DNA from 2 places in the Sphingomonas melonis DAPP-PG 224 genome. Region 1 is predicted to be linked to the other one. Evidence: riboswitches for the same ligand, from Rfam matches in the RefSeq annotation. Region 1 holds a riboswitch; the other holds the start of a gene.
The links. A riboswitch is a leader RNA that binds a small molecule or an ion and turns the genes downstream of it on or off. The one in region 1 is predicted to bind cobalamin.
Positions count from the first base shown of each region.

Region 2: another riboswitch for cobalamin. It lies ahead of SPHME3_RS0107375 (putative oxygenase MesX); the one in region 1 lies ahead of SPHME3_RS0102470 (TonB-dependent receptor plug domain-containing protein).

Region 1 is NZ_KB900605.1:496,851-500,459, forward strand. Features, by position in the region: gene SPHME3_RS0102465 (ABC transporter substrate-binding protein) at 1-113, opposite strand, end outside; gene SPHME3_RS0102470 (TonB-dependent receptor plug domain-containing protein) at 524-2,449, opposite strand; cobalamin riboswitch at 2,586-2,792, opposite strand; gene SPHME3_RS0102475 (SDR family oxidoreductase) at 2,941-3,609, shown strand, end outside.
Region 2 is NZ_KB900605.1:1,485,403-1,489,011, reverse strand. Features, by position in the region: gene SPHME3_RS0107380 (TonB-dependent receptor) at 1-1,270, shown strand, start outside; cobalamin riboswitch at 1,417-1,640, shown strand; gene SPHME3_RS0107375 (putative oxygenase MesX) at 1,765-2,751, shown strand; gene SPHME3_RS0107370 (methionine synthase) at 2,780-3,609, shown strand, end outside.

The DNA of each region.
Region 1 (3,609 bases):
TGCGCCAAGATGGCGTCGGCGCAGGGGTTGGTGGAGACGATGCCGCCCTGCCGGGGGGCGGGGGCGCAGGCGGTGAGGGTGAGGGCCGCGCTCAGCCAAGCGCCTGCCGTCACCCCGGACTTGGTCCGGGGTCCACCGGGCCGCAAGGGGGTGGCCCGAGCCTCTTGCCGTCCCCCTAGCCGCAGAGTGGACCCCGGAACGAGTCCGGGGTGACGAGGTGTGTGGGGCACCCGATCGGTGAACCCCCGCCACGGCGCAGTGCCGCAGGTGACTATCAGGGCAGCGACCCGCCCCACCCACTCCGTCATCCCCGCGCAGGCGGGGATCCAGACTGGCTGGCCTTTCGGCCCTTGCGAGACGGTAGCGCGTCTGGATTCCCGCCTTCGCGGGAATGACGGAAGGAAGGTAAGCATAGACGACAGCCGGCGACGACCCTCACCGTTCCGGCGCTGCGCGCCTCCCTCCCTCTCCCATCGGGAGAGGGAAGAGCCGGCAACACCGGTGTAGGGTGAGGGCATCCGCATCAGTCCAGCTTCACGCGCACGCCGCCATAGGCGGCGCGGCCGTAGGTGCCGTATTCGGCAACCGTCTGGTAGCGCGCGTCGGTGACGTTATCGATGCGGCCGTAGATCGACAGGCGATCCCCGATCGGCAGTTCGGCGCGGACGCTGGCCAGCGCATAGCCGTCGACGCGCACGCGGCTGCCGTAGCTGTCACTGTCGAAGCTGTCGCCGACGATCTGCACGGTGCCACCGATACCCAGACCGAAGGGCAGGCGATAGTCGACGACGAACGCCGCGGTTTCCTTGGGCCGGCGCAGCAGATCGGTGCGGAAGGCGGTGCCGGGCGTGCGGTTTTCCGCATCGATGTACGACACGTTGGCCGACACGGTCAGCGCGTCGACGGGGCGCAGGCCGATCGCGAACTCCACGCCCTCGGCATGGGTGCGCTGGATGTTGTCGTAGACGCCGAACGGGCGGTTGACGCAGATCGAACCGCTGGTGTTCTGCTCGGCGCCCGAGCAGCCGCGGAAGCTGATCTGGTTGCGCGTGTCGCGGTTGAAATAGGTCGCCGAGACGCGGGCGCGACCGTCGAGCAGCGCCTGTTCGATGCCGGCATCCCAGTTGCGCGCGGTTTCCGGATCGAGGCGTGTGTTCCCGTACGGGCTGTACAGCTGGTACAGGGTCGGCGCCTTGAAGCCCTCGCCATAGCTCGCCCGCAGCGTCGTGCCGGTGCGCAGCGCCAGCGCGGCGTCGGCGCCGAAAGTGGTGTGATTGCCGAACGTCTCATGGTCGTCGTTGCGGACGCCGCCGGTCAGGGTCAGTGCGTCGAACGGCTTCACGATCGCTTCGCCATAGACGCTGGTGATGCCGACCGAGCGGCGCAGCGTCGCGTCGCGGTAGCGGCTGTCTTCATGCTCGACGCCGGCGACGATGCGGACCTGATCGATCGGCTGATAATCGCCCTGATATTCGTAGCGTTCCGAGCGGCCGCGGAACGGCGACGGGGTGGCGCCGGGCTTGGCATAGGTGTCGCGGTTGATGTCGGCGATGGTGAAGGCGACGCGGTTGCGGAACGTGCCGAAGTTCGCGTGCAGGCCGGCATAGCCGTACAGTTCGTTCGCGGTCGAGAAGCTGGGGTCGTCGGCAAGGATGTAGTTGGGCGCAGGATAGCCGTCGGTCTGCGTCTTGCTGTCGGCCCAATAGCCGCGCAGGTCGAGGCCAATGCCGTCGGTGAAGTCGACGCCCAGGCGGCCGGTCGCGCCGTACTGGCGATAGCCGTCGCGCTCGGTGCCGTTGGCCGCGGCCGAGATGCCGTCGCTGCGCAGATAGCCGCCGGTCAGTGCGCCCGAGATCGCGCCGCTGCGACCCGAGATGCCGCCTTGCGCGTAAAGGCTGTCGGCATAGCCATATTCGGCGCTGGCGCGCGCCTTCAGCCGCTCGGTCGGTTCTTCGGTGATGACGTTGACGATGCCGCCGATCGCCTGGCTGCCCCAGGGGACCGAATTGGGGCCGCGCAGCACTTCGATGCGCTGGACGCTCGCCGACAGCAGATTGGCGAAGTCGAAGCCGCCGCCGGGCGACGAGGGATCGTTGACGCGCACGCCGTCGATCACGACCAAAGTCTGCTCCGCCTCTGCGCCGCGCAGGCGCACGCCGGTGAAGCCGCCCAGGCTGCCATTGCGCGTCACGGTGACGCCGGGGGTGGTCGACAGCAGATCGGCGACCGACACGGTCTGGCGGCGATCGATCTCGTCGCGGGTGATGACGGTCACGGCCTGGCCGACTTCGGCAGCGGGCTGGGCGACGCGGGTCGCGGTGACGACGATGTCGTCGCTGTTCGCAGGATCGGCGGTCGGCGCGATCTGCGCGGCGGCGGGCGCGGCGAGCAGCAGGCCGAGCGTCAACAGCGACGGACGGACAACGGAAACGGATAGGCGAACAGTCATTGGGCACACCCCTTATGACCGCACGCGACGGATCGCGCGCGGCGGCCTTTTTGACCGCGCGCGACCATTCGCGCACGGCGGATGTCGCTCGCATCGAGGGGGTTCCCTCGTCCGCCCGGCACACCCCGTCCGCGCGAAGGATCGACGGCGAAAGGCAGGTCTCCTGGCTTCCGGGTCGTCGCCTGTGTCCCCGCCTTCCCAGATCCGTCGCGGATCCAGTGGCTCGATGGGGACCGGCTTGCCGGTCACAGTTGCGGGGGCAGCGCCGGATCCGCGCCTCCCGTTGCGCATCCCGGCTTCCCTTTTGACCCCGTCTCCGGGGACCTTTCACGGCCGCGCCCTTACGGTCAGACGGGCCGAGGCGTCAATGCCGCGCCGCGGCGGTGTCGGTGTCGGTGTCGTTGTCGGGTTCGGGGCGACTTCATTGATCCAGGTTGATGAGCCGGAACGAGCGCGCGGGCGATCGGTTGGCCGGAGCGAAGGAGTGCCCCATGACCGATTACCCCACCCCGCCCTATCCCGAACAGCAGCAGGCGATCCCCGGCCGTACCGAGGACATGGACCCGCGCCCCGACCATGGCGAATCGAGCTACAAGGGCTCCGGGCGCCTTGCCGGCAAGAAGACGATCGTCACCGGCGGCGACAGCGGCATCGGCCGCGCGGTCGCCCTGGCCTTTGCGCGCGAGGGCGCCGACGTGCTGATCGCCTATCTCGACGAACATGACGATGCCGAGGCGACCAAGGCGCTGGTCGAGGCGGAGGGGCGGCAGGCGGTACTGGTCGCGGGCGACCTGTCGCAGCCCGATCAGTGCCGCACCGTGATCGCCAAGGCGGTGGAGGCGTTCGGCCGGATCGACGTGCTGGTCAACAACGCCGCGCACCAGCGCAGCTTCGAGGCGTTGGAGGATATCAGCGACGAGGAATGGCAGCTGACCTTCGCGACCAACATCCATTCCATGTTCTATCTGTCGAAGGCCGCGGTCGCGCACATGGGCGAAGGTGCGTCGATCATCAACACGACGTCGATCAACGCGCAGGACCCGAACCAGCAATTGCTCGCCTATGCGACGACGAAGGGCGCGATCTACAATTTCACATCCGGCCTGGGGCAGATGCTCGCGGAGCGGAAGATCCGCGTAAATGCCGTCGCGCCGGGGCCG
Region 2 (3,609 bases), 990 kb from region 1:
CGTCATCTCCGCGCTCGACCTCGATCTCGGCGCACACAAGATCGAACTGGGCGGCTGGTTCGAACACAACAGCACGACGCAGTGGCGCCGCTGGTATGGCGTCGACGTCAATACGCCGGGCAACAGCACGCCCTACATCCGCCCGCTCTCGGTCGCACAGCCACTGTTCACGCAATATCAGGGCGATGCGAAGATCGAACAGCTCCAGCTGCACCTGCAGGACAGCTGGCAGGCATTCGACCGTCTGCTGATCCAGGCGGGCTTCAAGACCAGCGCGCAATGGGCGACCGGCCGCTTCCCGGTGCAGCCGGTGGTCGGCTCGCTCTCCGGCCTGACCGGCAACCTGCCGCAGGGGCGGATCGACACGCTGCGCTGGTTCCTGCCCGCCGTCGGCGCGACCTATGACGTCAACGGCCACGAACAGCTCTATGCCAACGCGCAGAAGAACCTGCGGCAATATCAGGCCTATCTGGCGGGCGGCGGCGGCCCGTGGTTCACCGGCAGCCAGGCGGCGTTCGACGCCTTCGCGCAGAGCGGCCGGCCGGAAAGCAGCTGGACCTATGAAGCCGGCCTGCGCAGCAACCGCAGCTTCGGCGGCGGCATCGGCTTCAGCGCGCAGGTCAATTACTACCACGTCGACTTCCAGGACCGGCTGCTGGCGATTTCGACCAATCCGGGCGGCATCGCCGGCGGTGCGATCACCGGCGGCACGTCGATCCTGGTCAACGTCGGCAACGTGAAGACCGATGGTGTCGACGCCGCCTTCACGCTGCGCTTCGGCCGTGTCCTGTCGCTGTACAATGCCGCGTCGTACAATCTGTCGAAGTACAAGCGCGACTACACTTCGACCGCCAGCGGTATCGGTGCGGCGACGGACACGTGCATCGGCGGCTATCTGGTCAGCGGCGGCATCGTGCCGACCTGCGGCAAGCAGCTGCCCGGCATTCCCAAATGGATGAACAAGTCGGTCGCGACCCTCTCGCTCGATCCGGTCGAGGTGCAGGTGATCGGCGATTATGTCGGCGCGCGCTACGCGACGTTCAGCAACGATGCGAAGGTGCCCTCCTACTTCCTCACCTCGCTGCGCGTCGCGGCGCGGGTGCCGGAGGGCGTCATCCCGCTGCGCAAGGCGGAGTTGGCGCTCAACGTCACCAACCTGTTCGACAAGAAGGGCATTTCGACCCTCGGTGTCGGCTCGGCGACGAACAATTACTCGGGCTTCCCGATCCCGCCGCGCCAGTGGTTCCTGACGCTGTCGGCCGCCTATTGAGGCCGCCCGCCAGCCAAAAGCAGGCCTTCCTCAGCAGCGCCGATGCACCCCATCGGCGCTGCTTTTCTATGGCTGCATGCCCACCAACCCGACATAACGATATAAAGATATCTTTATATCGCGCTTGACAAATGCCCCGCGATCCTGCCTAAGACGCGGGTCGAGGTTCCCCATCCCAGGCATGGCGATGGGGCTAAGACGGGAAGCCGGTGATGCCCCCTGCGGGCAAAATCCGGCGCTGCCCCCGCAACTGTAAGCGGCGAGCGGCGGTTCCAATTCGTGTCACTGGGCGCTGCACCCGCGCCCGGGAAGGCCGGAACCACCGCGTTGACCCGTGAGCCAGGAGACCTGCCTCCGACGCCATAACGTTCCTCGGACGGGGGTTCCTCCGGTGGATCGCGCTTGACGCGGACGGTCCACGGCGCACGCCATCCGGGCCTCGCTCACGCCTTGCGCGCTCTTCCATGCCCCTGTTCGTCAACAGCAGGTGAGTCATGACGAATAGCGGCTTTACGTTCACCATAAGCAGCATCCCGTTCGACGAGGACTATCGCCCCGCCGACACCACGCGCATCACCACCAATTTCGCCAATCTGGCACGCGGGGAGAGCCGCCGGGACAATCTGCGCAACACGCTGGTGATGATCGACCGGCGCTTCAATTCGCTGATGCATTGGGACAATCCGACGGGTGACCGCTACACCGTGGCGCTCGACATCGTGTCGGCCGCGCTGCGCATCGGCCCCGATGCGCAGGACGAGGCGTTTCCGCTGATCGAAATCCTGCACACGCGTGTCACCGACACGCGCAGCGGCGCGTGCATCGCCGGCATGGTCGGCAACAATTTCTCGTCCTACATCCGCGATTACGACTTCAGCGTCGTGCTGCCCGATCATCTGCGCCAGTCGGGCAACACCGGTGCGCCCGCCCAGTTCGGCGACCTGCACGGCAATCTGTTCAAGCATTTCCTGTCGTCGGACGCCTATCGCGAGCAATTCGACAAGCCGCCGGTCATCTGCCTCAGCGTGTCCAGCAAGCAGGTCTATCACCGCACGACCAACGTCCACCCCATCCTGGGGGTGGAATATGCGGCCGACACGCGTTCGCCCACCGATCTGTATTTTGCGAAGATGGGGATGACGGCGCGCTACTTCATGCCACCGCACAGCGTCGCGCCGCTCGCCTTCTACCATATCGGCGATCTGGTCGACGGCTATACCAACCTAGAACTCGCCAGCACGATCAGCGTCATGGAGACCTTCCAGAAAATCTACCGCCCCGAAATCTACAACGCCAATTCGGCGGCCGCCGCCCGCTATCAGCCCAGCCTGGACGAGCAGGATTATTCGCTGACCCGCATCGTCTACGATCGCGAAGAGCGCAGCCGCCTCGCCGTCGAGCAGGGCCGATTTGCCGAAGCCCATCTCATCAAACCGCATGGCCCCGCGCTGCAGCGCTGGTCGGCGACCTGCGGCCTGTGATCGCCCCGAACGCGAAGGTATCCTGATCATGACGACACTCCTGCCGACGACCACCGCGGGCAGCCTGCCCAAACCGGCCTGGCTCGCCCAACCCGAAACGCTCTGGTCGCCGTGGCGGCTGGAGGGCGACGACCTGACCACGGGCAAGCAGGACGCGCTGCGCCTCGCGGTCGACGACCAGCGACAGGCGGGGATCGACATCGTCGGCGACGGCGAACAGACGCGCCAGCATTTCGTCACCACGTTCATCGAACATCTGGACGGCGTCGATTTCGAACAGCGCGAGACGGTACGCATCCGCAACCGCTATGACGCCAGCGTTCCGACCGTCGTTGGTGCGGTGTCGCGCCCCGCGCCGGTCTTCGTCGACGATGCCCGCTTCCTGCGCGCGCAGACCCGCCAGCCGATCAAATGGACGCTGCCCGGGCCGATGACGATGATCGATACGCTCTACGACGCGCATTATCGCAGCCGCGAAAAGCTGGCCTGGGAATTTGCCTGCATCCTCAACGAAGAAGCCCGCGAGTTGGAAGCGGTCGGCGTCGATATCATCCAGTTCGACGAACCTGCGTTCAACGTCTTCTTCGACGAAGCGAACGATTGGGGCATCGCCACGCTGGAACGCGCCGCGCAAGGGCTGACGGCGAAAACCGCCGTCCACATCTGCTATGGCTACGGCATCAAGGCGAACACCGACTGGAAGAAGACGCTCGGGTCCGAATGGCGGCAATATGAGCAGACCTTCCCCAATCTGCAGGCCTCGACGATCGATATCGTCTCATTGGAATGCCAGAATTCGCGCGTGCCCATGGACCTGATCGAACTCATCCGCGGCAAGACGGTGATGGTCGGCGCGAT